3 regions of the Metabacillus sp. Hm71 genome follow, and region 3 is predicted to be linked to each of the others. Evidence: predicted binding sites of a transcription regulator. Region 3 holds the regulator's gene; each other region holds the start of a gene.
The links. The regulator LexA, encoded in region 3, represses DNA repair genes until DNA is damaged. The targets are predictions, from matches to a motif close to CGAACATATGTTCG.
Positions count from the first base shown of each region.

Region 1: the regulator LexA is predicted to act here: its motif matches at 8,582-8,595, upstream of ACSVDH_RS26200 (Rpn/YhgA-type helix-turn-helix domain-containing protein).
Region 2: the regulator LexA is predicted to act here: its motif matches at 6,966-6,979, upstream of ACSVDH_RS05395 (YhjD family protein).

Region 1 is NZ_CM200278.1:5,321,157-5,331,833, forward strand. Features, by position in the region: gene secA (preprotein translocase subunit SecA) at 1-2,118, opposite strand, end outside; gene rbsK (ribokinase) at 2,315-3,220, opposite strand; gene hpf (ribosome hibernation-promoting factor, HPF/YfiA family) at 3,271-3,831, opposite strand; gene ACSVDH_RS26175 (DUF8042 domain-containing protein) at 4,038-4,424, opposite strand; gene fliT (flagellar protein FliT) at 4,435-4,788, opposite strand; gene fliS (flagellar export chaperone FliS) at 4,788-5,189, opposite strand; gene ACSVDH_RS26190 (flagellar hook-associated protein 2) at 5,208-6,767, opposite strand; gene flaG (flagellar protein FlaG) at 6,900-7,286, opposite strand; gene ACSVDH_RS26200 (Rpn/YhgA-type helix-turn-helix domain-containing protein) at 7,572-8,531, opposite strand; gene ACSVDH_RS26205 (hypothetical protein) at 8,721-8,867, opposite strand; gene ACSVDH_RS26210 (flagellin N-terminal helical domain-containing protein) at 9,016-10,383, opposite strand; gene csrA (carbon storage regulator CsrA) at 10,553-10,677, opposite strand, start outside.
Region 2 is NZ_CM200278.1:1,048,195-1,058,871, reverse strand. Features, by position in the region: gene ACSVDH_RS05420 (carbohydrate ABC transporter permease) at 1-41, opposite strand, end outside; gene ACSVDH_RS05415 (ABC transporter permease) at 41-904, opposite strand; gene ACSVDH_RS05410 (FIMAH domain-containing protein) at 1,702-4,950, opposite strand; gene lepB (signal peptidase I) at 5,718-6,224, opposite strand; gene ACSVDH_RS05400 (TVP38/TMEM64 family protein) at 6,234-6,860, opposite strand; gene ACSVDH_RS05395 (YhjD family protein) at 7,001-7,360, shown strand; gene ACSVDH_RS05390 (competence protein ComK) at 7,732-8,133, opposite strand; gene ACSVDH_RS05385 (replication-relaxation family protein) at 8,146-8,805, opposite strand; gene ACSVDH_RS05380 (FtsK/SpoIIIE domain-containing protein) at 8,759-9,895, opposite strand; gene ACSVDH_RS05375 (hypothetical protein) at 10,022-10,204, opposite strand; gene ACSVDH_RS05370 (hypothetical protein) at 10,201-10,455, opposite strand; gene ACSVDH_RS05365 (hypothetical protein) at 10,452-10,574, opposite strand.
Region 3 is NZ_CM200278.1:2,709,162-2,719,838, forward strand. Features, by position in the region: gene glnA (type I glutamate--ammonia ligase) at 1-1,249, shown strand, start outside; one part of gene ACSVDH_RS13190 (IS3 family transposase) at 1,309-2,210, opposite strand; one part of gene ACSVDH_RS13190 (IS3 family transposase) at 2,210-2,663, opposite strand; gene lexA (transcriptional repressor LexA) at 3,141-3,764, opposite strand; gene yneA (cell division suppressor protein YneA) at 3,922-4,233, shown strand; gene ACSVDH_RS13205 (YneB family resolvase-like protein) at 4,292-4,948, shown strand; gene ACSVDH_RS13210 (DUF896 domain-containing protein) at 5,148-5,381, shown strand; gene sirA (sporulation inhibitor of replication protein SirA) at 5,625-6,071, shown strand; gene ACSVDH_RS13220 (YneF family protein) at 6,157-6,375, shown strand; gene ACSVDH_RS13225 (aspartyl-phosphate phosphatase Spo0E family protein) at 6,796-6,960, opposite strand; gene ACSVDH_RS13230 (cytochrome c biogenesis CcdA family protein) at 7,213-7,920, shown strand; gene ACSVDH_RS13235 (response regulator) at 8,127-8,486, shown strand; gene ACSVDH_RS13240 (CcdC family protein) at 8,706-9,191, shown strand; gene ACSVDH_RS13245 (DUF2621 domain-containing protein) at 9,362-9,787, opposite strand; gene ACSVDH_RS13250 (hypothetical protein) at 9,939-10,145, opposite strand; gene ACSVDH_RS13255 (alcohol dehydrogenase catalytic domain-containing protein) at 10,465-10,677, opposite strand, start outside.

The DNA.
Region 1 (10,677 bases), 2.6 Mb from region 3:
CTCAGGACCAAAATCCTCTTCTTTTTGATCATAATAGTCTTTTGCCTTTTTGGTGATCATCTCAATGATTTCTTCAGGGTCCTGGCCGCGAAGGTCATTTAACTCAAGGTCGCCCTCTTGAAGAATATTAGCATTCATATAATCAACAATGCCATCTAAGTTCCAGTTTTCCTCATCCTCATCCTGCGGCATATAGGAAGCTACGGTACGCTCAATTGTTGACACAAGCATTTTTTCGACAATATCACGCAGGTTTTCAGAGTCAAGAACCTCAAAGCGCTGCTTATAAATAACCTCACGCTGCTGACGCAAGACATCGTCATATTGGAGAAGCTGCTTACGGGCATCAAAGTTGTTTCCTTCAACACGTTTTTGCGCAGATTCAACCGCACGCGAAACGATTTTGCTTTGAATTGGCTGAGTATCATCCATGCCAAGACGGTCCATCATATTCATCATATTTTCTGAACCGAAGCGGCGCATCAGCTCATCTTCCATTGAAAGGTAGAATTGCGTCACACCAGGATCTCCTTGACGTCCAGAACGTCCGCGGAGCTGGTTGTCAATCCGGCGTGATTCATGGCGCTCTGTCCCGATAACGGCAAGACCGCCTTTTTCACGAACACCATCGCCAAGCTTAATATCAGTACCACGGCCTGCCATATTGGTAGCAATAGTTACAGCACCAAGCTGACCGGCATTTTCGATGATCTCCGCTTCTTTTTCATGGTTTTTCGCATTCAATACATGATGCGGTACACCCTTTTTCTTCAGAAGCTGGGAAATTAATTCAGAGGTTTCAACAGCAACCGTACCAACTAATACAGGCTGACCAAGGTCATGTCGCTGCTTAACATCCTCAACAACCGCACGGAATTTCCCTTCCATTGTACGGTAAACTAAATCAGGTCGGTCATCACGGGTAACCGGCTTGTTCGTCGGGATTGCAACAACCTGCATATTATAAATATTGCGGAACTCTTCTTCCTCTGTTTTCGCTGTACCGGTCATACCGGCAAGCTTTTTATACATCCGGAAGTAGTTTTGGAATGTAATTGTTGCAAGTGTCATGCTTTCGTTTTGAATTTCAAGACCCTCTTTTGCTTCAATCGCTTGGTGGAGACCATCACTGTAGCGGCGGCCCTTCATGAGACGACCCGTAAAGGAATCAACGATGACAACCTGCTCTTCTTCCACAACATAATCCACGTCGCGCTGCATAACGAAGTGGGCTTTTAATGCTTGGTTGATATGGTGATTTAATGCTACATGAGAAATATCAAATAGATTATCAATGCCAAACGCCTTTTCAGCCTTTGTAATTCCGTCCTCTGTCAGCTGAACGGCCTTTGTTTTTACATCGTACGTATAGTCCTCTTCTTGCTTAAGTTGACGGACAAATCCATTTGCTTGAAGATAAAGCTTAGTGGATTTTGCAGCTTGTCCCGAAATGATAAGCGGTGTTCTCGCTTCATCGACTAAGATCGAGTCAACCTCATCAATGATGGCGAAGTTGAGCGGACGCTGTACCATTTGCTCACGGTAAAGCACCATATTGTCACGAAGATAATCGAAGCCAAGCTCATTATTTGTTGAGTAGGTAACATCTGCTGCATAGGCTTCACGCTTTTCATCCTTGTTTAAGGAATTTAAGTTAAGACCAACAGTAATGCCAAGGAATTCAAAAATTTGTCCCATTTCACGTGCATCACGGCCTGCTAAGTATTCATTGACAGTTACAACATGCACACCTTCGCCAGAAAGCGCGTTTAAATAAACAGGCATTGTAGAAGTTAAGGTTTTCCCTTCCCCTGTTTTCATCTCCGATATATTTCCTTCATGAAGGGAAATTCCCCCCATAAGCTGAACCTTGTAAGGATATAAGCCTAGCACACGCTTCGCTGCTTCACGCACAACAGCAAAAGCCTCTATTAATAGATCATCAAGCGTTTCGCCTTTCGCTAAACGACCTTTAAATTCTTCTGTTTTTGCTTTAAGCTCTTCATCTGATAAGCTGCTCATCTTACCGCTTAAGGCATCAATCTGATCAGCCATCTTTTCATAACGATTTAACGCTCGTTTGTTAAAATCAAACACCTTATTTAAAATTCCAAGCATTCATAACGCTCCTCTGTGTGTAGAGTGAATAATTCATTTCCTACGTTAATTAAAATAAACTCTTCTTTATTTTAGCACTATTTATGGGGAGGTACAACAATGGCAAGTGTCTAAGGAGTGGGACATCTATAGATGGGGACAGTCCCCAATTTTTTGGGACTGTCCGTCATTTACCGAACCTTCTTATTTTCAGCTATTAAACCTGTCGGAGACTTTCACCCAAAAACGACTCAACTTCTTCTAAAGTTGGCAAGCCTGATTGCGCCCCGAGCTTTGTTACGGAAAGTGCTGCGGCGGCATTGGCAAATTGGCAGGCTGCTTTTAGAGTTGCACCTTTGCTGATGGAAACGGCTAATGCTCCGTTGAAGCAGTCGCCGGCGCCAGTTGAGTCAATTGCATTTACTTGAAAGCCCGGGATTAGTTCTTTACCATCCTGATAAAGCTGGACGCCTTTTGCACCCTTTGTGACGATGCATTTTTGCTTGAGTTCCCTTATCTCTTCTTTCGTTAAATCATTGGCTGATAAAAGCTGCTCTTCTTCATGCTCATTAGGGGTGATGTAGTCAGCTTGTAGCACAAGGCTTTTCGGCAGTTGTTGAATCGGTGCTGGATTTAAGATCACGGACACATGATGTTTTTTCGCTATTGTCACAGCCTCGATGACTGATGTCAAAGGAATTTCAAGCTGGAGGATGATGATATCACTTTTGGCAATTAGACTTTCAGACTGGCGTACGAATTCAGATGTTACGTGAGAATTAGCACCGGGAACGACGATTATGCTGTTATCCCCTTCTGATAATGTGATCGCGGCAATGCCTGTTGAGGTGGCAGGGATAGTTTGGATATGCTCGCTATTGATTCCTTCGGCAGAAAGATGCTGCTTTAATTCTTGGCCAAAGGCGTCCTCTCCTACACATCCAAGCATCGTAACCTCAGCACCTAGTCTTGCTGCGGCGACTGCCTGGTTCGCACCTTTCCCGCCTGGTATGGTGAAAAAGGAGTCGCCTATAACGGTCTCCCCAATCTTTGGAATCTTATTTGTTTTCGTTACCAAATCCATATTGATGCTTCCTATAACGGTAATCTTTGGTTTGTTCATCTTTTCTCCTTTCTAAACGAAGAACAGCGCCCGTTAGGCGCTGTCGCTTTTTATACGTGAGGCTCAATTAAGCCGTATTTCCCGTCTTTTCGTTTATAAACTACATTTGTTTTATTTGTTTTTGAGTCTGTATAGACGAAGAAGTTATGTCCAAGCATGTCCATTTGCAGAATCGCTTCCTCACTGTCCATCGGCTTTAAGTTAAATCGCTTTGTCCGGACAACCTCTTGTGGCTCTTCCAAGTCTAAGACAGCTGCACTTTCTTCCTCTGATTGATTATTGCTAAACACAAACTTTGGAGCACCTTGCTCGCGCAGCTTGCGGTTGACCTTTGTTTTATGCTTACGAATTTGACGTTCTAATTTATTGACAACAAGATCGATGGCTGCGTACATATCCTCATGGTGCTCCTCTGCACGTAGCACAAGATCTGTCATAGGGATCGTTACCTCTATTTTAGACTCTTGATCATTATAAAATTTCAGATTGACATTCACATTTGCCTCAACTGACTCTTCAAAGTATTTCTCAAGCTTACCAATTTTCTTTTCTGCATACTCTCGTAATGCTGGAGTTATTTCAATGTTTTCCCCTCTGACGTTATATCTCATGATTGAACTCCTCCTTTATGATAAAGCTATGTATACTTAATTCTATATTCCCTTGCTCGTCTCCTGCTTAAACGTAAAATTTTCATAATTTTTTTGTGAAAATTGTTGAGATTTGTTTAATTTTTGTAAATACAGGATTAAGTGTAATAATATATGCGCCTACATGAATGGATATGAAAAAACTCGCCACGGTAATGACGAGTTTTTTAATGAACAATATATGGCTGCAGCTTGGCTTGGACCATTTCCTTCCAGGCTAAAAATGCAGGAAATAATTGATTTTTTACAAAATCATGGTGCTGTTCAATCGTTGTAAAGATGGCAGCCTCCCGATCTAATGTTAAAATCACCTGATCGAACTTCTGCATTTCCTCAATCATCCCGGTTTCTTCCTCTAAAAGAGCATATAATGTCAGGTGTGATGAGTCGATATGATAAAAGGCCGATAGGATATCTTTAAATAGACTATCACCCTCTGTTAACTCTAAATTCGTAAAGCTTTCAATGACATAATCAAATCCTTCTTCAATGGTATTCAATAGAGTGTAATAGTAGTGAAGCATTTCATATTGATCATTTGTTAAGGATACCATGGGTTTTCACCTATTTTCGCTTATCATAGAACATGCCGTCAGATGTGGAGACATGCTGATATGGATTAACATATTGCTGCTTCGATGACTTTGCTCTTTTTAATTGCACCATGTCGAGCTGAATTTGCTGTTTAAGCTCGGTAAATTTGGTTTTGATCACTTTATTCCACGCTACGATTTGCTCGAAAGCTCGCTTATCGTTTTCTGTAAAAGGAGGTTGAACCTCTTTTAAAAGCTCTTCACGGTGATCAAGCATGGATGTGATCCGTTGAATCACGTCATCTCTTGTATCTTTTATGACCGGATGAGACATGAGTTCAAATAACTGTTTGGTTATGCCGTATATCTTTTCTATAGAGCTCACTACGCTTGTCCACCTTGAGCATGCTGCTGCGCACGCGCCAATTGAATAACCTGCTTCCACGTATCACGGAACTCAACAACAAGCCCCTCAACCTCTTGCAGGATGGACAGATCATTCTTTACATTCGCTTCGGTTAAACGGTAATTGATGTAATCATACATCACTTGCATATTTTTCGAGATTTCAAGATCCATATTTAACGTGACCATCAGTTCTGTAATAATTTTTTGCGCCTTTTGGATATTTGTGTTTTTCACTTCAATTTGTTTTTGTTCCATCGCTTGACCCGCAAGCTTAATAAATTTTAGACAGCCATTGTACAGCATGAGTGTTACCTCACCTGGAGAAGCGGTTGTGACGGCATTTTGCTGGTAAGCTGCGTATGGGTTATTCATGGCCATAGTTGACACTCCTTTTTCCTACATTGAGAATTGCTGCATAAGATAGGACATTTGCGAGTTTGATTGCTGTATCGCCTTTTCCATTGCAGTGAATTGACGCCAGTAACGGTCTTCGATTTGGATGAGACGGTCTTCGAAATGATCGATTTGGTCTTCGATCGAGTTAAGAGTTCGTCCGATGGTAAACTGGTTGTTCACTTTTAACGAATTACCTGCTTTTTCTTCAATGTTCTTGATCGTTTCATCAATTGTTTCACGGAGTCGTTTAGCAATTCCGGTCGTCTCTTCTGTCCCTCCATCAGCATTGAATAATTGATAGATGGCAGAAGGGTTTTCCTGAATCTTCTCCCGCAATTTGGATTCATCGATGATTAATTTCCCTTTTTCTAAATAGTTAGAGGAAGTGCTGATTCCGATTTCAGCTAACTGTGTGAATCCTTTGATATTGGTTGAATTGGTAACTGGTTTATAAAAGTCCATTCTCATTTGATTTAACCCGCTAGGAAGGATGGAATCATTTTTCAACAAACCACTTTTGGCTTTTTCTTCCCAAAGCTCGATTGTTTTCTCGTCCATTTCCTTTTTTTGTTCGTCGGAAAGCGGCTGGTAGTCACGATACCGCTCTTCAGATACTTTATCATTGATTTTATCAATAACCTCATTGTATTTATTAACAAATTGGACGATGGAATCGAGAATACTATCTACATCAATGGATGATGAGACGGATACAGAGTTTGAAGTCGTTACACCATCCACTGTTTGTGTTGTGACTCCTTTAGCTGTGTATTCAATGCCATTGATCGTAAAGGTATTGGAGCTTTTTTGCATTTCATAGCCGTTTACTTTGATCGTAGCGTCTTGTCCATTTTGGTCGGCTACTAACGAATTGCCTGAGGTTCCTCCCCAAGAAAAACCAAGACTGCTCATAAAGTCTTTCGTCGCGGTCGCAGAAGCTGCATCACGTTCATCTACTGCAATTTCTACTCCAGCCCCTGCTTTATTATTTGTAAAAACGATGGTATCTTGGTAGATTGCAGGGTCTGTATTCGGTACTTTGATGTTTTCCTTCATCGCGGTTACGCCAAGACCCGAAGCATTAATTTTATTGATAACATTATCTAATGTATCGGTTGCTGAAAGTTTGACCGAGGTATAACGATATTCATTCGCACCAGGATCTTTTACCTTAAACTTTAATTCAATGTCCTGTGCGGTGTAGTTAATATCGCCTGATGTTTTCCAGGTAGAAGAACTGGCCAAACTTAAGACGTCAATTGTGGATGAGACATTGGTTTGTGCATTAATCGCTTTTGCCGTTACCTTTGATTCATCAGAGCTAGTGACAGTCTTCTTTAAAAACGTCGCTTCCCTGCCAACACTGTTTTGATTAATGAACAGCATGTCATCCAGCTCTTTTAACAGCTTATTCATGTCTCTGTAATCATCGCGCTGCCACTCTAAAATTTGCTTTCTTTGGGTGAGCTTATCCAATGGCATACGCTCCGCCTTCATTAAATCACTCACAATGGTGTCAATGTCCATGCCACTGGCTAAACCGCCGATTCGAATTGCCATGTCCGCAAGCACCTCCTATATTTTTTTATCTATGAATAACCCGATAAAGCGAGACTTATCACGCTTAAACCGCCACATCCTGTGGCTTCGCCTACTTGGACATCCTGTCCTTCGTCGGATCTTTACGGGCAGTTAGCCCCCACTTATCTTCTTTGAGCTTCTCTTTGACGTGGGTGCTTTACTGCCCGTTAAGATTGTGATAAACTCTGTCATTGCTACATACATATCAAGCAGCTTCTTAGAGGGAATCTTGCGAACAACCTCTTGTGTCTGATCATCAACAACCGTGACATAGCATTCGTTCAATTTTTCATGTAACTTGAATTGAATATGTGTCCTGGAAGAATCAATAAAATCGTTTAAGCTTTTAACGGCCTTTTCAAGTTCTTCTTTAGACGGCTGATTTGCTGCTTGTTGATTTTCAATTAAACGTTTGTTTAAGGTCTCCTTGGAGCCGATTTTATGGTTTTTGTCTTTACGATGAAGTGCAGGCTGTGAAGAAAGGTTTTCAACAGTCATGGGTAACACTCCTATTGGTTCGTTGTCTACTATTTTTATCGGTTTTTGTTTGGGTATGTTTAGGGATTGAGTGAACTATTTTTATAGTGAATAAGGTAAAGTTAGAGGTGTCTATATGTAGAATAATAGGCGCTTTAGGAAAATTGAAAATGTAGATGATGTACAGTGACATAAGAATAGTTCCAGTGTATAACACGGTGTTGGCGCGAATGGGTTGCTTGATTGTAGAAGTTCATTTTTATCTTGATCATGAGATTGGTTCCTTGTCCCCCACCACCCTGCTCCTCACAACTTCCGAACCTCTTCTTCTGATAGCTCCGTCAACCTAGCTATCATCTCAATCGCGAACCCTTCTTTAAGCATATTTTTTGCAACTCTTCGTCGACCTTTTTCTAGTCCTTCTTTTAATCCTTTTTGTAATCCCTCTTCCCTCTCTAATTTGATCAATTCACCAAAAGTTGGCGGTAAGTTTTTTCGGTCTAAATACACCATCTCTATTTCCTCCTTTGAGAGAATGATTTCATTTTTTAGTTTTTCTGTTAGTTCTTCAGGAATTTGCAGTAAGTAGTTAATGAAGTAGATTAAGGCAGATAGATAGATGCGTTGTTCTTTTGGCTGATATTCGTTCATCTGCAATACTAACCGGATAAATTTGTGTTTAAAGCGGTAGCGCTTTTCAGCATCATTTTTTGTCTCATTTGCAAATTTGCCTGCTGGCACAGCGATGGCGAATGGATTGCTTGATTGTAAAAGTTCATTTTCATCTTGATCATGAAATTTGTACATATTATATTTATATGTTAATTCTGTTCCTTGATACGAACGGTGATATTGATTAGGCAGAAAGCTTTTTGAGTCGTCCGTTAACAGGGCAATTGCGACAATATCCTGATCGTATTTATCAAAAATCCTGTAATAATACCGAAACATTCTCTTCGAAAAGTCTGATTCCCTGTCTCCCTGCACCTCAATATGAATCAGTACCCACTTTTCCTCGCCACTCTTTAAAAACACTTTAACAATTTGATCCGCTACTTGTCTGCCCTTTTTTTCTTGAATGAATTCTTGAAAGAGCTCTTGCTGCAAAAATTCAGGTTCCTTTAAAAAATCAATTTCCTCATACAAATCTGCAGCAAAAAATAACACAAACTCTTCAAACAATTCATAGATCAGCTTCTTCCAAAGACCATCATAATCGATCACACCGTAATGTTGAGGCTTCTCGAGGACATAATTTATCATCATTAGTTTATCACACCCCTTAACCATATTATACTTCATTATATAACAAGATAGGAACATATATTCGGTATTAGAATTCAAATTTGAACAAAAGCATACTTCTGGTGTAAAATGGACATATAATAAAAGAGAGAAGTGCGCCAACACTTCTCTCTGCAACCTTTTACCGTCAGGGTGCTGGTTGTCAAAAATTTATCTTACTTTTCGAGAACCACCCTGCTTTCGACGGCGAGGGGTGGTTTTCTTGTTTTCTAAAACGTTTATCCGAAAGAGATATGCACTTACTTCACGTACAATCCCTTTCATAACTTCTCGGAGAAATTCAAGAAATGTTTCCATGATTATCACCTCCTTTCCTTAAAAGAAAGAAGACTGACAACCAACCACCCTTCCAATATTCAGTTGCTATTTAATTCTACCATATTTTGGGCAAAACATATAAAAATGGCCTTCTCTAAAATGAGAAGGCCATTTTTTATAAGTCTTATTAACGAAGAAGTTGAAGAACTCCTTGTGGTTGTTGGTTCGCTTGAGCCAACATTGCTTGAGCTGCTTGAGATAGAATAGAATTCTTTGTTTGGTTCATCATTTCTTTCGCCATGTCTACGTCACGGATACGTGATTCTGAAGCAGTTAAGTTTTCAGATGATGTATTCAAGTTATTGATAGTGTGTTCTAAACGGTTTTGGAATGCACCTAGCTTAGAACGTTCAGCTGATACTGATTTAATTGCGCTATCAAGTGCTTCAATGGCACTTTCTGCACCAGATTGTGAAGTCAAATCGAGATTATCTACACCTAAAGCTTTTGAAGACATATCATTTATATTAATACTCATTGTTTGGTCCTTATTTGCACCAATATGAGTAGTTAACGAGTTGTTTACAATAGTAACTGATGTATCAGTACCATCCGTAATATCCGCATTAAAGCTTAACTTTAAGCCCCCTATTTCAATTTCAGATTTATTTAAATCTGTTAATGTTCTAGTTTCTAGTGTTGCTGCTCCTTGTTTAAGAGTTACTGTATGGTCACCTTCATAGTCAAAAGATAGAGTACCATTTCCACCAATTGCTGTATTATCAATTGAAAAACCTTGAAGGCTTGTAGTACCAGCAGCAGTAGACACATTATTTTGGGATGCCAATTCTTCACCAGTATTGCTATCAATTAATGTTAGTTTTTTCATGCCAGCATTTTCTTGGTCATCTTCAACTTTTAATTGATAACTTCCATATTTTGCTGAGGCGGCTGTTCCAACCGTTACATCCGTACCAGCAACTAAGCCAGTTCCAGCATCTACTGCATCTGCAAATCCTTGGTTAGCTGTTCCACTAATTTCAATTGTATATGTTCCACTATCTAATTTAGCATTTTCCACAGTTGCCGCATCAATTTTTGCAGTATTTGTACCACCAACTGTCGCAGTGCTTGCAACATTACCATTTAGAAGCTTTTTAGTATTAAATTCAGTAGTATCAGAGATTCGGTTGATTTCTTCTTTTAACTGGTCAACCTCTTTTTGAATTTCAGCACGGTCGTCTGCTGTGTTAGTATCATTTGCAGATTGTACAGATAATTCACGCATACGTTGAAGAATATCATGTGTTTCGTTTAAAGCACCTTCAGCAGTTTGAATCAATGAAATAGAATCTTGAGCATTTGCAGCTGCTCGGTCCAACCCACGAATCTGCCCACGCATTTTCTCAGAAATCGCTAAACCAGCTGCATCATCACCAGCTTTGTTAATACGAAGTCCAGAAGACAATTTCTCCATAGATTTTGATTGTGCAGTAGAAGCACTATTCAACTGACGATAAGTATTCAACGCTGCAATATTATGATTAATTCTCATTTCTATACTTCCTCCTTGAATATAAGTCCGATTCACATCCATGTGAATCTTCTAAAATAAGGTCTCCCTCATGTCGGCCGCCATTTGTTCAACCTCTTACTTTATATATCGACATTTGCGAAAATAGTTTTATAGTTTTCTGCAGAAAAAAATAATAAACCTCAAGTTTTTACTTAAGGTTTTTCGATGAATTCTTTAAAATATCCATGATGTTCGGGAGTGTGGAGGCCGCTTCGTTGTTTGATTCCTGAATGGACATATATACTTCCTTCCGATGCACTTCAACGTCTTTTG
Region 2 (10,677 bases), 1.7 Mb from region 3:
TTAAATACACTAAAGCATTTTTCTCCCAATGATTTCTTCATTACCATAACCCCTGTCCTGATTTTCTTGCGAGCCTATTAAATATCCAAAGTAAGATAAAGCCTACAACTGATTGAAACAAACCAATTGCTGTTGTAACACTGAATTGCCCTTGAAGCACCCCTGCTCGATAAACATATGTTTCAATGATATCACCAACGGAATAGGTCATTGGCGTTAATAGGTTAAAGATTTGATCAAACCCAAGCTCTAAGAAATTTCCAATATTCAATAAAAATAACGTTAAAATAGTAGGGTACAATAATGGTAGTGTAATATATCTAATTTGTTTCCATCGATTTGCGCCATCCATGACAGCTGCTTCATATAAATTTGGGTTAATCCCTGTTATGGCAGCTAAATAGATAATGGTTCCCCATCCAACCCCTTTCCATATCCCCGAGATAACGACAATTGAACGAAAATAATCCTCTTCCTGCATAAACAAAATGGGTGCTGCTCCAAACAACTCGCGAACGGCATTAACAATTCCTTCTGCAGCCAACAATTCAAAGACGATACCGCCAACAACTACCCATGATAAAAAATGAGGGAGATAAAACAAACTTTGTACAGTTCTTTTAAAGGCCATTAATCGTATTTCATTAAATAACAACGCTAAAATAATCGGTGCCGGGAAACCAAAAATAAGCTGATAAAAAGCAATCAGGAGGGTGTTCCTAAGAACCTGATAAAAATCTTGATAGGAGAAGATAAATTTGAAATTCTCCAACCCAACCCATGGACTGCCTAGAATCCCTTTAAAAATTTGATAATCTTGAAAGGCAATAACACTTCCAAGTAATGGGATGAATTTAAAGATGATGTAAAATAAAATTCCTGGAATGATCATGATATATAGCATCCAGTTTTTTTTAATATTTTCTAAATACAACCTGATAAGACTTTTCTTTTTAATAAGTACATTTGCATGAACTGTCAGGTTTTCATGATGTTGTTTGACCGGTGTATGATCCATCTCTCTACCTCCCTTTTATTTTTTTGAATATTCGCAAATTGATTATAACGATCTTGATCACGCTTAGACAATCATCCATTTTTCCACGAAATGCACAAATTGTAGATAATAGGACAAGTGGCGTAGATATACCAAGATCGTAAAAGATATTATTTGTAAGCGTTTTCCCTTGTGGGTATAAGCTTTTATACAAATGGTTTGTTTTATGTAAGATCTGTTTGTTCAATTTAGGCGATATGTGAGAATGGTAGGTAACAAAACAAGAGCGATATCCCTGATTAAGGAAAAAAATCAGCTTACTTGGGTTATACCGGATATCGGGTATCGGGTATAAGGAAAAAAACGCCTTTCATAACTGGGATGAAAGACGTTTATTTGTTAGTTCCCTTATCCATTGTCCTTCATAACCGAGATGAAGGACATCTTTTTACTCGTTACCTAATCTATTGTCCTTCTTGACTGAGATGAAGGACATCGACTATTGCTTTTCTTAACGAAATGTCCTTCATCAAAATTTTGATGAAGGACATTCTGTAATTATCCGGCAAAAATTATTTCCTGTTAAATAATTCTGTAAATCAACAATTAATTAAAATCTGCTTGCATCTTTACATGGAACCCGTTTATATCTTGCAAACAGCCTTATCTAAACTGTAGACTCCCTTATTTTCCGTGAGTGAAATTTAATTTCCATTTTCAAGCTTTTTAATGAATAACTGTGCATAATTAGAAAGGGTCATTTTTGCCTCAGGCGATACATGATGCTGCATGGTCTTTTGATTAAGCTGTTCAACATATTTGTTCATAAATGCAACGGCTTTTTCTTTTGAACCCATTTCCAAATGATTCTCGGCTTGATTTAGAGTATTTGTTAATTGGGATACAAGTGGACCTGTTAAATCTCCTGTTTTCTCAAATTGATCCATATAATTTTCTAAAACTGTTATAAACCCTGGTGTAACCTTGACGGTGTTGGATCTTTCAGATTCCCCGCTTGCATTTTGGGCTTTAATGTAATAGTTGTATTCTACACCAGGTTTAGCCGTTCGGTCGTAGTACGTATTGACTTTGGCATATCCGATATATTCTACTTCCCCATTTGCTTCTCTGTAAATATTTACTTGGTTTTCTCCACCATTGGATGTCCAAATGAGTCCGACAAATGATTCGCCTACTAGACCGATAGTCAGATCAGATGGTGTGTTAGGGATAGGCATTGTAATTGTAAGTTCATCTGATGCTTTAGTCTCCCCCATTTCATTTACTGCAGTAATTTTATAGGTATAGCCTGTTTTACTTACACTAATACTATCGTCTAGATAAGTGGCTGAAGTTGTACTATCGACCTTAGAAAAAGCACTGTCTCCATTCGCTTTTCTGTATATATTGTAGCTTTCTGCTCCATCCACCGAAGTCCATTTTATTTCGAATGCAGCTGTGGTCACTTCACCTGAAGCTAGTCCTGATGGGACCTCTGGTAATGTTACAGGAGGCTTAGTCGTTGTTGTGACACTGTCAGTTTTTTCTGATTCACCGCCAATGGCTATCGTCGAAACCTTATAGTAATACGTTGTTGAAGGAAGTACGGTATCATCAATATATTCTGCAGTTGCTGTACTGCCTATCTTCTTATAGCTGCCATTTTGTTCAGTGGCTCTGAAAACAGAATAACTAATCGCATTCTCCACTGGAGTCCAATCCAGCTTAACTGATAGACTCTTTATTACAGGTACATTTAATCCTGTAGGTGCAGGAGGAGTTGGTTGTGTAGAATCAAAGGTAAGCACTTCCACACTATTAGATAAAGGTGATTCACCACCGGCATTAAGTGCAGACACCTTATACTGATAGGTGACACCTTGCTCTACTGCAGCATCTACATACTCTGGGATTTTAGAGCTTGCCACCGCTCTAAATACAGGATCCTTTGATGTTGATCGGTAAATGAGATAAGCATCTGCCGCACTTACCGATGTCCAATTAACTGTAATCGCAGCATCCTCGTTTAGTTCACCTTTCAATCCAGAAGGACTGACTAACAGTGGATCTTCATCCGTATTTGTTGGTTTGATGATAACAAAATAATTCATTTTTGACGTATTATTATTCGCTCCCATTACGACAAAGGAGCCGGATGAATAATGCTTTTTGTATAGAGTGTACTCAACCGGTTGATCATCTTGAATACTAGTTCCTGTCTCCTCATAGGAGTTTATTAACCATTCCGGCTTATCAGTAATTCTTGAATCATGCGCCACATAAACATCAGCATCAGCAGTCAAATAGAAGGAAACTAAATCCTCACTTGTAGCACTTCTCGAGCCTACTGCAGATCTGATCCATTCCATGCCCTGCAATTCATCTGGTATTGACTGGAATTTATAAGCCGTTCTATCTCCAGCAACCAGGTCGCCAATTTGAAGATTCTTTTGAACAGACCAATTTGACGCATTCACAGTTCCGTTGCTGCTATTATCGTTGATTGTTACATTCCTAATGATATCTCCGTTCATACTTTCAACCGGTTCCGGAGTTGGTTCCGGCTCTTGTTCGACCGGCGGCTCAAACGGTATTCCTGACCATTCAGGCGGTGTTGTAGGATAATTTTCCGGGAAACCAGGTGCCGCTAATTCATTCAAATATTCTTCTAGATTTGTATAACCATTTCCATTGTGATCTCCGTTTCTGTCCTCCGGGTCAGCAGGATTAAATCCATTATCCTGTTCCCATTCATCAGACATTCCATCTTGGTCAGTGTCAACAGGGGCTATTCCTTTTTCCAGTAAAGGGAACCCTCCAACATCATTTTCATTGCCAATAATGACTCCGGTTTGATTTTTCACGCTATTAATCACACGTTTGTCGACTGCATCCCGCACTAAAGAGGCACCGACATGGTCCAGAACAAGGTTATATGCTGTTTCAGGATCTTGTGTGTGTACTGGAGGGTATTCAAATCGATCCGGAACCACAACACTAGGCCTTTCAACCTCGATAATATCTGTTCCTGTATCAGTTCCATCAAGAACACCGTTTTTATTACTATCAATCCGGTTGTTTTCAATATACACACTATAATTCTCATTGCCTCGTACAATGGCATACTCAGGATCAGCAGAGTTTTTCCCTGCAATAAAATAATTTCCTACAACATTTCCATACCCTTTTGTCCCCGATTCACCACCGGCTACATACGGGAATCCTCCCCAGTTATAGACGATATTGTTAACAAAGTCGATCTGTCCTTTTGTTTTAGGATTTCTGTCATTATTGTGGGCATAGAGATTATGATGCATGCTGATTGTATTCATCTCAATCAACCCGCCCATTGAATGAGTTAGTAGACCTTCAGAAATAATCGACCATTGTACCGTAATATTTTTTGATTTTGGATTTTCATAGTCTTTACTTTTGATCGATAATACCTCATCTGTTCCCCATGAAAAAGTCGAATGGTCGATGATAACATTCTGACAATCTTCAAAATACATCGTATCATCATTAAAGCTCAGATCACCCAATCGGAAGCGAACATACCTGATAACAATGTCACTGCAATCAATGAAACGAATATTGTTCCCTCGAATGGTCACTCCGTCTCCTGATGCTGTTTGACCAGCGATGGTAATATTTGATTTATTTCTAAGCACAATCTGGGGGATGGTTATTTCTCCAGAAATATCAAATACAATGGTACGAGGTGTTTCTCCAGCTGTTGTCAGCGCATCATGGAAAGTCCCCGGACCTTTTAGCTCATAGCTTGTCACATGATAAACCTCTCCACCCCTTCCCCCAGCTGCAGCATACCCGAAGCCTTCTGCTCCAGGAAATGCAGGCAGTAACGCAGTATCAGCTTTTACTGAAGGAGCGACCATTTGAAATAGGGAAAAACACAATATAACAGATAAAAACACGGATAAAAACCTCTTCATCTTATACCTCCCATTACATATTTTCATGCTGACTGAGTGGTATTCTGAGGCTGCGTTGCAATTTTATTAGATTGAGAGGGAAGAATTTTGTTTCATGAAAAATTTGATTATTAAGAAGATAGATGTTTCGTCTATTTGCATACTAAAAAAGCGCAGCCTTACCATCTCATTTCATCCAAAGCAAATGACATACACTTCGTCGCCCCCATTTCCCCTATCTGATTTGATAGGAGATATATGTAATAACCGGGCTGCTGGTGACAGCGCTCTCTTTCTTGCGTATCTGTTTGCTAACTCCCCCCCCCTTTTTTAAAATTCATAACCATTATAGCGATCGATTTCACACGAGAACAATCAACCATTTTTCCATTAGGTATACAAATTATAGAGTAAGCCCACTATATTAAATAGGTTTATCCGCAGCAAGAATCGTTTATAAGCCGGCGAACGCAATGCCACATATTTCTATTAAAATAAAAAAAACGCAAGGCGCTAAGCATTCGGCGACAAGCCTAAGGCGAACAGGAATAGAAGGTGTTCTTTACCTTCAATTCCTGTTTGACTAGACCCTAGAGGCAGTCAAAAACGCGACGTCCTGTCGCATTGACTGCACTTGCACGTCCTGTGCTTCGCCGATGGCGCCTGGAGCTAGATTCAGAAACGCAAGCTATGTTAAGAAAATATATAAATTTTGGTGTTACAAAAAATACTAACCCATCAGACTGCACCATCATCAACTGACGAGATGCTTGCCAATGTGTTAGTATTTATTCCGGTTCTCCAACTGTCCCAATCACATCGTCTATTTTAACCAAGCCAAAATGACGGCTGTCACGGCTTTGAAGACGATTATCTCCAATAACAAAAATATACCCTTTTGGAATTTTTGTTTTATCGATAATTTCTTCTAAGGTAAAATTGCCAATCTGCTTTGTTACTTGATTTTCCTTAATAGAAGGTAAAAACGGTTCATCAACTGCCTTGCCATTGACATAAAGTTGATCATCTTTATAGTAAATTTCATCACCTGGTAAGCCGATTACTCGTTTTACATAAATTTGCTCACGATCAGGCAGATGAAAAACAACAATATCAAATCGATCAAGCGAATCAAAATATAAGGCCAATTTATTAATGGAAAGGAGCATTCCTTCCTCGTACGTCGGTTGCATCGAAACACCTTCAACTTTGTATTCGACAAAGATAAGGTTTTTTAAGAAGATAGCCATTAAACATATACCAACTGTTGTGAAAGCTATTCCCCGTTTTTTCATGGTACCCCCCTACAACATTTTGCGGCCACTTTTTTTTACAGTCATTGACATATTTAAACGTCTCTCGACTCTCTTTCCAATAAACCATAATGAAAGGATAACAACCGCTACCATAATGGATCTTTCTGGCTGTGTGATGAGTGCATGTAAATCTTGACCAATAAAACTTACCACAAAAATCATGACAAACTTTCCAGCTAATACGGCTAATGTGAATTGCCAAAAGCTTACTCTAGAAAGCCCGGCAACTACATTAATTGCAGCAGACGGCGTAAACGGAAAACATAAAATGAGAAACAACGGGCCAAAGCCCCTCCGTTCAATCCATGTCAACAGCTTTTTAATCGCTTTTTTCTCTCGTAACCTCTGAAAGACTTTCCATTCGCCAAGTTTTCTCATGATAATAAATACTATAATAGCACCTGAACAAGCTCCAATCCAAGATAAAAAAAATCCCAGCCAAAGCCCAAACGAATTCACATTTGCCACAATAAATGCTACAAGGGGCAGAAATGGAAAAAATGCTTCAAGCAATGGTAACAATATTCCATAAAACGGACCGAACGAGCGATACGTTTCAAATGCCTCCATTAATTGTTTTAACGAAAAAAAATCCTGCAATGTCTCCGGGTTCATTCTATTCTCCTCAAAAGTCCTTTGGTATCTATTTTACACATTTTTGTCAAAACTTGAAAGCTAGGAACAACTTGCTAAAAACATTTTAATGACTTATAATAAATACGAACAAATGTTCTGTAATTTAAGGGGGCATTTCTGTGACAAGAATACCGAAGGACATCCGAGATATGATCGAATTATCTATTTATTTGCCAATGGCTGTTTCGATCTTCAACCGTGATTTAACCGTTATCGAAAAAAGTCCGTTTAAACTTCATAAACCATACTTAGTGCTGGTAGAAGAATCCCTTAAGCTGGTACAAAAGGATTTAGCAATTGTTAAGCAAGAGCTGCGCAAACGGAATATAAAAGTACACCAGGTCGAACGAGACGAAGCGTTCACGCTTTATTCCTTTCTTTACAACGGCTATGAAGAAAAACATAATTATTTTAATCCAAGAATACGGAACAAGGTATGCGAGCTTATGGAGGAGTATTTATTTAAACCGCAAAAATAAATGGTTTACTTTGGAAAAATTCCATTCTTTTTTATTTAAACGCTGAAAGACACCCCTCTGTAGCAGCAGGTGTCCCTAATTTTCCTAAATCCAGTCTAAAGCTCGGAAAATAAATCGAATCACATACCACAAAACTCTAAACGGAAAGATAATAAGTTCTGGAATATAGAAAAATACTTCAAAAAGGAAATCAGCAAACGCATAACGGCCCCTAAACGACAAAAAAGAGACTGTCCTAAAATGTCCAACTTCTCCAGCAATCACCAACTGAACAGGACTTCATCCTTTTTTGAGGGATCCACTTGTTGGGTTAGAGGAGCTGGACATTTCTATTTAGAATCAGCCTCCATGCATCTTATTAAATTAAATCATCAATATAGTTTTCGTTGAAATTCTCTTATAATTTGTTCATAAATAGCATTTACATCTTTTTCACTTGGCTTGAGAAGCTTGTTTATCTTTTGCTGTTCTAGTTCAATTCGTGATGTGATGATTGTTCGAAGTTGTGCTGTGCGAAAGAGTTGATTTTCAAATGATCCAACTGAAAGTGGTAGAGTGATTGTTTTTCCATTCGTAAAGGTTATCTGTGTATTATCATGCTTTGCTTTTGAATATTCCTTTACATAACCATGAGAAATCCATACACAATGCGATTTCGTTGAAGATGTCGTAGGGAAAAAGTAAATCGAATTTGCTGGATCAATAACGATCGGCGATTTATGGGTAATTCTCATCAGGCCCTTTGTCCCTTCTTTTCTCCCATTAAAAGATATGATACTACTAAATTATTTTATTTCGCTAAAAGTATATACCTCCGAAATCAAAGCTTTCTTCTCACACATGTCCTTCCATTTCTTTTTCCGATCTTCCGTAGTCGTGTAGATTTTCAAAATAGGAGTATGATTGAGTTTCTTTTTAAGTTGGGGGATAGCTTCTGCATATCTAGAAAGTTTCTTCTGGTTGTCTACCATGTGGCGAGTGTGGTCAATTTCTACGAGTTGAAGGACATTGTTTTGTCTGAATACTGCATCAGGGATAATGTATTTATTTTGTTGAATACTATTAGATCCGATCAATCCAATAATTTGATTAGTGTTTTCAACTTCATATTCTAACTTCACTTCATTAGCCCAATCCTCAGGGCAACCGTATTGTATGAAAACTTCATTTCTTAATAACGTGTGAACAATCTGTTGATTTTGTTTCACTTCATTTGTTGAACCTATTAATTTCCTCCCTGATGTATTCAAATAAAAAACTTTCCCTTTAATTTCGTATGAATGGATATATGTTTCATTTAAATACTCTGTAATTTGTTTTATTACCCTCGTTACATTTCTATAACAGCCTAAGTCCATTATTTTCATGATTTGCTTGTATGTGGCGAAATCCAATCGATCAATTATTTGCAGTATCAATTCTGTCCTTTCCTGAGTCTTGATCAATGATAATACCTCCTGTTTCCTTAAAATAAGGCACTTGCATTTCTATTTTCTTCTCAGTTTTGTATATAGCTCTTCCTGGTATGTGTGGTAGCTTCTCAGCTCCTTCTTCATCTAAAATAACCATACTTCCGACTAATTGAGGTACAAGAAAGCTAACACGCGCTACAGTGTTCATTTTTATCTGCATCGGTACAACTTCTTTAATAGGGTATTGAGTGGAAAAGATCAATCTAAACCCTAAACCCCCACCAATACGAGCAATCTCAGATAAAGCAGCCTGACATTCTAAAAGAACCTTCTTAATCCGTTTATCAGCTTGAAAATTAGGACATAGTTCCGCGCCTTCATCGACAATAATAAATGTACGTTTTTTATGTGGTGTATCAACTACATTATTCCATCCTTTTTCCTTGAACAACTTCTCTCTGCTTTTTAATTCATTAACCAAGAAATATAACGTCTCGTAGCTTTCTAGAATGTCACTAGACACGCTTTTTACTTGGGGGTATACATCATACTTCGAGAACTCTAAACCACCCTTTAAATCAAGTATATAGATCTCTACATTATCAGGCTGTGAGTAAATCAGCGAATGAAGTAATGACTTAAGAAAAACAGTTTTACCGAATCTTGTTGTACCTCCATCAATCAAATGAGGGTATTTATCGAAATCGTGATAAATAATTTCATCGTGACTTTTACCGAATGGGATTTCCCATGTATTAGGTTTGATTAAATTAATATCATAATCCCACTTTATAGGGAGTTTTTCCTCATAGACCTTGATAGACAACTTATTATTAAATTCAATTACAACATGTTTATCCAGAGCATCTTTGAAAACAGGTTCAAACTTATTAATGATTAAATCTGAGCTTAATCCATACGGAAGGCTATAATTGTATACCGTATGATTTTCACATTCTCTCATTGATTTAAACCTTGGATATTGGACATAGTTATTTTTAGGGATCCCAATACGAGCATTCTCGAACACTTTTTCGATTTTCTGCTTGTCAGTCAATTTCCTCTTTTTAATTAAAAGACTACCTCCTAATATTGCAGCCGGTACAGCGAAAAATTCTATCATGGATACCCTCCCTATCTATAGATAGTTCCAACTCAATCGGCTGAAAAGATCACTTGATAACTATTGATATAACACACTTTGAATAAGTCAATGAAAGATTCACACGTTGAACACTTCATTGAATTGTTAAATGAACATTTTGACCAAGTTAACAACCACAGTTGCAACCGTCCCATATCCAACTAAAGACAAGACCAGACGTACTATATCACCATCAACCTTCCCCTTCTTCTCTAAAAAGGAAAGGAACATCAAAACACCACCAACAGAACAAACAACCCCATATCCTATCGCGATAGATGAACTCATTTCTTTAAATCCTTTTTGATCTTATTTGCTAATTCAAAATACCCTTCATAATCCTTATCAATCACATCGTGATAAGTCATGTGTTGATACAACATGATTTTCTGATCTGTACTTGCATTCTCATAAAGTTGATTTAAATAATCGGAAGAGTATAAAAGATCGTAGTCAGGTAAGTATGAGTAATTCTTCATGGAAGGATGTTTCTCTCGATGCTCCTTATAACCTTCAAAAATCGAATATAAGATACTCATTTCTTTAATCCACTTAAAAAGTGTAGGACTTTATCAGATTTCTTTTCATCCACCTGATTTTTATTAAGAAGCTCCTTACCCTCTTTAGTAATGTAGATTTTAAATGTTTGACGTTTCATTTGAACACTTCCTTTCAGTTTTCTTAGAACAATACTATGAAGTGTTTTGTTTGTCTTATTCATAATTTCTGAACAAAAATTTATTTTTAACAAACAGGGATAG
Region 3 (10,677 bases):
TGGAACAATTAAAAACGTTGAAATCCCAGTAAGTCAGCTTGATAAAGCATTAGACAACAAAATGATGTTTGACGGTTCTTCAATTGAAGGGTTTGTACGTATTGAAGAATCTGATATGTATTTATATCCAGATCTAGATACATTTGTTATTTTTCCTTGGACAGCGGAAAAAGGAAAGGTTGCCCGTTTTATTTGTGATATTTACAATCCTGATGGCACTCCATTTGCTGGTGACCCGCGTAATAACTTACGACGCATTCTTTCTGAAATGGAAGAACTTGGGTTTACTGATTTCAACTTAGGGCCTGAACCAGAATTCTTCTTATTTAAATTAGATGAAAAAGGCGAGCCAACTTTAGAATTAAACGATAATGGCGGTTACTTCGATTTAGCACCAACTGATCTAGGTGAAAACTGCCGTCGTGATATCGTGCTCGAGCTTGAAGAAATGGGCTTTGAAATTGAAGCATCTCACCATGAAGTTGCACCAGGACAACATGAAATTGACTTTAAATATGCTGGCGCAATCAAAGCATGTGATGATATTCAAACATTTAAACTTGTTGTTAAAACGATTGCTCGCAAACATGGTTTACATGCTACATTCATGCCAAAACCATTATTTGGTGTTAACGGATCTGGTATGCACTGTAACTTGTCATTATTCCGTAATGGTGAAAATGCGTTTTTAGATACTAGTGCAGATCTTCAATTAAGTGAAACAGCTAAACAGTTTATTGCAGGTATTATCAAACATGCACCAGCATTTACTGCAGTAACAAATCCAACTGTAAACTCATACAAACGTCTAGTACCAGGCTATGAAGCACCATGTTATGTAGCATGGTCTGCCCAAAACAGAAGTCCATTAATTCGTATTCCAGCATCTCGCGGCTTAAGCACTCGTGTTGAAGTACGCAGTGTTGACCCTGCAGCAAATCCTTACTTAGCAATGAGCGTCCTTTTAGCTGCTGGTCTTGACGGTATTAAAAATAAACTTGAAGCACCAAAACCAATCGATCGCAACATTTATGTGATGTCTAAAGAAGAGCGTATTGAAAATGGAATCGTTGATTTACCAGCAACTCTTGCTCAAGCATTAGATTTATTAAAAGCAGACAGCACGATGAAGCATGCTTTAGGTGAGCACTTATTTGAGCATTTCATCGAAGCAAAAGAAATCGAGTGGGATATGTTCAGAACACAAGTTCACCCATGGGAAAGAGAACAATACATGTCAATGTATTAATATGATAAAAACCCTTGTCACTTTGAAGTGACCCCTAAAAGTTAGACACGGTTATTTCATTAGGCAACTTGGGTAAAATGAGTTCGGTATTGCACCGGACTCATTTTTAATTTTGCCTTTATTCGCTTTGTATTGTAGTAATCGATGTATTTTTCTAATTCTATTTTAAAATGCTCTACACTCTCAAATTCTCTTATGTAGAGGAACTCAGATTTCATAATTCCAAAGAAGTTCTCCATAACAGAGTTGTCGTAACAGTTTCCTTTACGAGACATACTTTGGACTATCCCTCTGGATTCAAGTGCGTGACGATATTTCTTCATTTGATAATGCCAGCCTTGATCGGAATGCAGAAGTAGCTGGTGGATATCAGGTAAACGTTCGAAAGCCTTCTCCAACATATTTGAAACAAGAGAATAGGTTGGTCTAGAACCAATTGTGTACGTGATTATCTCCCCATTAAATAAATCTAAGACAGGCGAAAAATAAAGTTTCTCACCGAATATCTTAAATTCTGTAATGTCTGTTACCCACTTTTCATTTGGGGTATTTGCCGTAAAATGGCGGTCTAAAATATTTGGCGCTATTTTACCGACCGAACCTTTATAAGATTTGTATTTTTTCATTCGTACGATACACTTTAACCCTAGTTCTTTCATAATCCGTTGAACCTTCTTGTGATTCACTTTTTGCCCACGATTCGCAAGTTCATCACGAATACGGCGATAGCCATAACGCCCTTCATGTTCTTCATAAATTGCCTTTATTTCCACTTTTAGATCAGCATCTGGATCTAGACGATTCATACGTTCCACTAAATCATAGTAAGTGCTACGTGGAATGCCAGCGAGTTTTACGAGTGCTTTCACCGGATATTTATGCCTTAATTCATAGACTACTTGCGCTTTGTCTTGTTTGGTGATTTTTTCTTGTTTTGAACTAAGGCATTCAACTTTTTTAAATACTCGTTTTCCATTTCAAGTTGTTTAATACGTGATTCCAGTGCCTCGACAGACCCTTCAAGTGGTGTGGATTTAGTTTGTTTTTTCGTATCTTTTTTCATGGATGGACGCCCCTTTATCTTTGATTGAAGGGCATCTAATCCTTGTGTTTCAAATTGCTTTTTCCAAACAAGTATTGTGGATGGAGCAGCTATATTAAAGATAGCCGCTGTTTCCATTATGGACGTACCGTGTTCAATCATATAATTTAGTACGTCTAGTTTAAACTGTTGGGTGTAATTTGTATATAATTTTACGAATGCTTCTACACCATTGTATTCATATTGTTTGACCCATTTAAGAAGTGCTTTATTATCAGTTCCCAAAGATTTAGCTAATTCATATGAACTCTCATTTCCATTTAAATAACGTTGAACTGCTTGTAATTTATCTTCTGCAGAAAATTTAGCCATAAAAAACTGCACCTCCAACTGTTAGATGGTGTCTAACAATTGGGGTGCAGTTCACTTTTTGTGGCAAGGGTTTTTTGCTGGGGTGAAGCAGAAGTTTAAATCTAGTAAAGTTCCCAAGGATATTTTTTGATCAATCGATTTGATGTTCTCCTTAAAAGACAAAAAATAACGTATGAATTTTTCACACGTCATTTTTTGGATCTTTTTAATGTTTAAGAAATAAAATTTTGTACTTAGTTTTAGTGTCTAGCTCGAGCCGAATGCTTAGCGCCTTGCGCTTTTTAATTATATCAGAATTTATATATTTTCTTAACATGGCTTGCGTTTCTGAATCTAGCTCCAGGCGCCATCGGCTCTAGGGTCTAGTCAAACAGGAATTGAAGGTAAAGAACACCTACTATTCCTGTTCGCTTATGCTTGTCGCCGATAGGCAGGCGCCTTGCGCTTTTTTCATTATTCAGCATTTCAGAAAGCTTATTAATGAATTGTACGGTATACACCTATTACCTTACCTAATATGCTGACATTTCGTAATATAATAGGCTCCATAGTGGAATTTTCGGGTTGTAAGCGGATGTAATCTTTCTCTTTAAAGAATCGTTTACAGGTTGCTTCATCTTCCTCGGTCATGGCGACAACGATATCGCCATTGTTAGCGGTTTGCTGCTGTCTAACGATTACCATATCCCCATCAAGTATACCGGCCTCTATCATACTCTCTCCCATTATTTCAAGCATGAATACAGAATCATCGTCATTTATATACCGGTCAGGGAGTGGAAAGTATTCTTCAACATTTTCAATAGCTGTTATAGGTAAACCTGCTGTTACCTTACCGATGACCGGAACATTTACAACCTTACTTTTAGGAATATGAATTGTTTCTTCTTCTTCCAATATTTCAATAGCCCTAGGTTTTGTCGGGTCACGGCGAATCAGGCCCTTTGATTCCAATCTAGCTAAGTGACCATGAACAGTTGAGCTTGAAGCAAGACCGACTGCTTCACCTATTTCCCGAACTGAAGGAGGATAGCCCTTCTTTTGAACCTCATCTTTTATAAAGCTTAATATATCCTGTTGTCTTTTTGATAGTTTCGTCATCCTCTGTTACACCTCGGATTCCTGTAATATATGTTTATTATAGCATCATTTACCTTTTTATACAAACGTAAGTTCGAAAAAAATAGTTGACCGGAACAATTGTTCGTACTATACTAAAGTTAATAATACGAACAAATATTCTTATGAGGTGGAAAAAATGAAAAAAGAAACAATCTTTTATATTCTAGCTTTCTTCGTTGTTTTCATAGCTGTTACTGGAGCTCTATCATTTTCGGGTAGTAATAATCGACTGGATAACTTTCATCAAGTTAAAATAGAAGAGGGAGATAGCTTGTGGAGTTTAGCTGAACAATTCCATGAGAATGCTAATATTTCAAAACAAGAATTTGTTGAATGGGTACAGGAGAAAAATGATATTTATTCTAGCACTATTAAGCCAGGGGATTTAGTCGTTGTACCAGTAGAAAAAGAAGAATATTATCAAATTGAACAGATTGCTAGCGAATAATATTTGATTACATGACTTGTTAAAGTGAAAAAGATTGGAAACAGTAGGGTGATAGGGATTGAAAGCAATTATATACTGCAGAGTAAGTACAGACAAAGAAACTCAGGATACTTCTATCGAAAGGCAAAGAGAAGAGTTGGAACAACTGGCAGCATTACATAAAATAGAAGTTGTAAAAATTATTGAAGAACGGCAGAGCGGATATGACATAGACCGGGATGGAATCATTGAAGCACTTGCATTAATAAAGGATAAACAAGCTAGTGTTCTTCTGGTTCAAGATGATACCCGTCTAGGTCGAGGGCATGCTAAAATAGCTCTTTTACATGAAATAAGAAAATTAGGGGCAAAGGTATTTACCCTAAATGAGCAAGGAGAACCTGAATTATCTGAAACCGATTTAATGGTTTTAAATATCCTTTCAGCGGTGGAAGAATTTCAACGAAAGCTTGTTAACTATAAAATTAAAAGAGGAATGAATCGGGCAATTGAAAACGGATATCGACCTCAGGATAACTTATCAAATTTAGATCAAGGCGGGGGAAGAGAAAAAATCGATGTTCCCATTGAGGAAATCATAAAACTGCGCAGTAAAAACCTTACTTTTCATGAGATTGCAGCAACTCTAAGAGGGGTTGGGTATCATGTAAGTAAAGCTACGGTTCATAGAAGGTATAAAGAATATATCGAAGGTGTAAACAGCAACAAGGAATAATAATTCAGTTATGTTTTAAACAATTTGAAAGGTCAAACGGTTGTCATTTTGGTCTCCTTTTAGTATGATGACATGTATATTAACTAATGATCTTTTTTATATGAAGGAATAGCCAACTAAGCAAGAGCCATTTTTCCAGTTATATTATTTTTATAAGTTGGTTATTGAAGATTAACAGACTAAAGGAGAATAGATTGATATGCTACCAAAAGTAAAAATTGATCGTATAAATGAATTATCTAAGAAGTCTAAAGTAGAGGGTTTAACGGAAAAAGAAAAAATGGAACAACAATCATTACGTCAAGAATACTTATCAGCTTTTCGTTCTTCAATGAAAAATACGTTAAAAGGTGTTACAGTAGTGGATCCAAATGGGAATGATGTAACTCCGCAAAGATTAAAAGATGAAAAGAAGAAATTTAATCTTCATTAAAAGGAATAGATCTGATGATGTATTCCTTTTTATATGTAAAAAGGAGTATTTTTTTAAAAATGTACTAAGGAGTCTAGCAAGAATTTATATAATATCACAACATGTTAAAAATTTGGTAGAACTTACCTTGATTTTATGATTCTTCGACAAAAATAGTGCCTTCTTTCTCCGTCTTAAGACAATTCTTGCTTATTTGTTCTTTTATAATAAGAGAAATGGGGATGCAAGAGGAGGAGTGAATAGGTGAGACACTATTATATTTATTTAATAGAAGAGGAATTTGCAAGTCATTACTTCGGTCGCGAGTCCAAAATTTATCACCTGTTTCAGGACTTTCACTGGACAACGGTCCGTTCAAATCATGTAGTAACACTGGAAAAACAAATAAATTATATTACAAAGCCTATACCAACCTTATTTATACATCAGCTACTTCGTACACATCTGGGGAATCGTACGGATTATCAAAATGTTCGTCATATACATAAGATTGAACTTAAGACTAATCTAGGTAACGCCACTTTAATCGTAAAAGACCGTTACCTTGAGCTTTCTTCTGATGGAAGTTTTGAGGCAGAAACGATTTTTTTCGAGGTGTTAAGAAAATTTGACCCGTGTTTTTTAGCGATGGATTTACAAGGTGAACGATATGGCTGGTTAAATCCGATAAAAGAAAGAAATTTTGGCTAAAAATGAAGAAATTATATTTCAAATGTTGTATAATATCGTAGGGTTTAGTACACTGTAAGATAGACAACATGAAGGAGGAAATATAATGGACTTATGGGTTGTTATTCTAGTAGGCATTCTAGCACTACTTGCTGGAGTTGCACTAGGATTTTTCATTGCGCGTAAATACATGATGACTTACCTAAAGAAAAATCCACCAATTAATGAACAAATGTTAAAAATGATGATGATGCAAATGGGTATGAAACCATCTCAAAAGAAAATCAATCAAATGATGAAAGCCATGCAAGGTCAAATGAAATAATAAAAATGTTGATATATAAGTTTTAGGCAGTTTATACAATGAAAACTCCTTCTCATAATGAGGTTGGTGATTCTTTCATTGTATTTTTAAATGCAAATTGCGTAAACCTTCATATACCAACTATTTAACCACTTTTTCTGTCGAAAATCTCAGCAGCAAAAGTGGTTTTTTGTTCAAATCAATCAGACGAATGAATTTGTTACGAATCGGGTAAGAAAAATGGGGATAACAGATGGGAATAGTTCATTCATTATTTAATATCCCAAAGTGCTACAACAAGTGGGCTATCAAAACTAAAATGTAAGAATGGAAATGACATAGAAGATAATATCAAATTTAATATAAACGATAGCACGCGGCAAAAGCGTGCTTTTTATCATAGTTCAAAGGTATATAGAAATAATTGAATGAAGTTGCTGCTTAGGAATAATAAATTCTATTTTTTTGTGCATGGTCGTCTTTTATATATTGAGTCAACAATATATCAAGCTCTTGACTATATTGAATAGAAATCGTTGAATTAATCCCGTTTTTTAGGACAATATCAATTAGTTCGGCTCGTTTCTTTTCAATTAACTTAAGCATTTCTTGTTTAGACACGAGAACTGTCCTTTCTAATCATGTTTGTTATTAGCAAATTTTACCCTGTTTTTGAAATAACTTCAAAGGAAGATACTAGAAACAGCATTGAATCTATTATAAAGGTATCCTGTGTAGAATGAAAAGAAGAAAATGTAATTTGTTAATGAAATGACATAAAACTGTCACATGATTATAGATATAAAGAAAGGGCATCTTTGCTAGAATAAAGAAGACATTCTCTTTAGGAGGAGTAAGATGACGGATGTAAACATTTTTTTAGCATTTGGGGCTGGTTTCTTATCGTTTATCTCTCCATGCTGTTTACCACTTTATCCAGCCTTTTTATCTTATATAACAGGGGTTTCTGTTGGTGAATTAAAAACGGAAAATACATTATTGCAAAAACGAAGTTTGTTACATACGATTTGCTTTTTAATCGGATTTTCATCCATTTTTATTGCTTTAGGATTTGGTACTTCTTTTATCGGCGAGTTTTTTCAAAATTACCAGGATCTTATTCGGCAAATTGGAGCTATCCTAATAGTGTGCTTCGGACTGATGATTGTAGGGGTTTTTACACCAGAGTTTTTGATGAAAGAACATCGATTTGAATTTAAGAATCGTCCTGCTGGTTATTTTGGATCTGTACTTATTGGGTTAGCATTTGCAGCAGGGTGGACACCTTGTACAGGACCGATCCTGTCAGCTGTTATTTGGATGGCTGCTACAAATCCTAGCTCAGCTATGCTCTATATGATTTCCTATATTTTGGGATTTGCTGTTCCATTTATTGTATTATCATTCTTTATAGGAAAACTTGGCTGGATCAAGAAGCATAATATCAAAATTATGAAAATAGGCGGCTTTCTTATGATAGGAATGGGGATATTACTTTTCTTTGATTTAATGACATCTATTATTATTTTCTTAACAGGGATATTTGGTGGCTTTACAGGATTTTAAATCTTTTTTAGTTTTGTAAGAACAATCTTTTTGAGTCGATTTTACTATGCTTAAGGGAACTTTTTGATATAATGATATTAAGAGTGTATACGATTGCTTTTGTTGTGAAGGATTCGAACTTTCATACTTCTTATATGCAATCGCCTTCACATTTGAAGTTTGACTTTTATCAGGCTTCCTTATCATTTTTTCAGGAGGAACTAGGCATGGCTAGAATTTTAATTGTTGATGATGCCAAGTTTATGAGAATGACGTTATCAAATATCTTAATAAAGGCGAACCATACAATCGTTGGAGAAGCAGAAAATGGAATAGAGGCGGTTGATCTTTTTGTTAAAGAAAAGCCAGACTTAGTAACGATGGATATAACAATGCCAGAAAAAAATGGACTCGAAGCACTTAAAGAGATTAAGCAAGAATATCCTGATGCAAAAATTATAATGTGCTCGGCAATGGGTCAGCAAAAAATGGTTGTCGATGCAATTGAGGCTGGTGCTAAGGATTTCATTGTAAAGCCCTTTGATGAAAGCCGTGTGATCGAAGCAGTTAAACGTGTGCTAAATTAAGAGGACATTTGAGGCTGTCTCAACAGGGGTCTAATCCTATTAATGAACAATCATATATGGACTCATCGCGGTTCAATTTATGTTGTTTCACGGATCTGACCTTTTGGTATGAGGCAGTCTTTTTAACTGTCTAAAAATCAAATAGAAATATGTGTAGGTAATTATGGAAATATCGTTTATACTAAGACTAGTTAGTTGTTGAGTAAAGGATTGATTTGTTTGTTTACAATTATTTCTTCCTTTGTTGCCATAGGAATGGGTTTGCTCGTTTTATTCGTTCGAATGAAATCAGCTAAAAAGCCTGCAACCGCAAAGAAAATTATTTTGCCGCCAATTTTTATGAGTACTGGTGCACTTATGTTTATCCATCCAATGTTTCGAGTAACTGTTGCTGAATTTTTTGAAGCTCTAATAGTAGGAATGCTCTTTTCGATCTTTTTGATTAAAACTTCGAATTTTGAAATCAGGGAGAATAACATTTATCTGAAACGCTCTAAAGCGTTTGCATTTATACTAATCGGATTGTTACTCATTCGTATTATCATGAAATCTTATTTAAGTAGTACGATAGATTTTGGAGAGTTAAGTGGTATGTTTTGGATTCTTGCATTTGGGATGATTGTTCCATGGCGAATCGCGATGTATATTTCTTATAAACGAGTTAAGGAACAGCTTGATTCATCGACAAATATACCAACGATATAAATTTTTGCAGGCTCTCACACGCCCAAGTGTTCGAGATGAAGTATCTAGCGTCTTTCGCTCCGATTATCTTAGTTGCTTACAAATGAAGAAGAGGCTGTCTCAAACCCTTTAAAAAAGGAACCCCTTTGAGACAGCCTCTTTTTGCTATTAATAGACTAAACATATCGAGTCTAAAAGAGGGCTTTATATGCTGTGTAATCGATTTGCTTCTCTTTCAATCGCTTAATTAGAAATTTATGATCACGTTTTGGGGTTGCCATAATATATCCTCTGATCACTAAATCCAATGTTATTTTTGAGGCATTTTCATTTAACGCAAGCTCCCCAATTTTGCCGGCGATTTTTTGCCGGGCAACATCCCGAAAAAGCTCAGGAACAGGTTCTACTAGTTCCTCCAGCAATTTTTTCTCATCCTGATTCCATAAATGTCTTGTTTTGTCTAAATAATAATCCTGCCAATCTAAGTCTGATTTGCCATCTTCTTTTGGCAGTCTTTTAAGAAACTTTCGGAACATGAAAAATCCGCCGATTGCTAACATCGAGAGTAAAAAAACGGTCCAAAACAGGATAAACCATAGAAACCAGCCTTCTAGCAATTTTATCACCTCGTATGAAAAAAACTTGTACCATATTAACAGGCAGCTTGTCTCCGTCTTTCGAACAAATGGTTCTAAAAGGGGGGGGGACAAAACTGCCTTGTTTTTCTCGATTAATTCTTATTATACACATGGATAGTAAAGGTGAAAACTATTCTTGATGACCATAAGCATGATGTTCTTTTGCTAAGAGGAGCAATGCTTTCTTGACTGCTTCAACCTTTTTACGGTCATAGGATGAAGTCATTAATTCATTTAATTCAGCTTGAACATGGAATATTGAATGTTTATAGTAAATATCAAGTCGTATTGTCCCAGCATCTGTGGGCAGATAAACAAATTCACAAGTACGTACCATCATCGGCTCCTCCTAGAAATCCACTATTATGTACAAATGCATAAAATTTTTTGAAAAAAAAGGATATCTACTTCAATAATAGCAGATAGCGCAAAGATTTTCACTCTATATAAATAAAAAAATGCCTGATTTAAAATCAGGCACCCGTTCCTTCCGATCCGTACATGGTTAAGTGTCCCGCAACAAGCAAATGATTCGGAAGGAACATTAATACTTTATACATTATCATGGAGGGTTATGCCAGGTAAAGCCCAAATATTTATAAAAAGGTAAGATATCAAACTTAACGGGTAATAATCCCGACTCAAGGAAGTCTTTTTTAAGGTTTTAAAATAATTTTTAAACAGTTATTACTCCTATTATTAAACATCTGAAAACCTTCTTCCGCTGCTTCAAGTGATATTCGATGGGAAATGATATCACGTGGATCCAATTTTTCATTGTTTAGCATTGCATAAAGAGGTTGAAAATATGGCTTAACAGGTGCAAGCCCCATCTTTAAGGTAATATTCCTGATGTAGAAATCACCTAA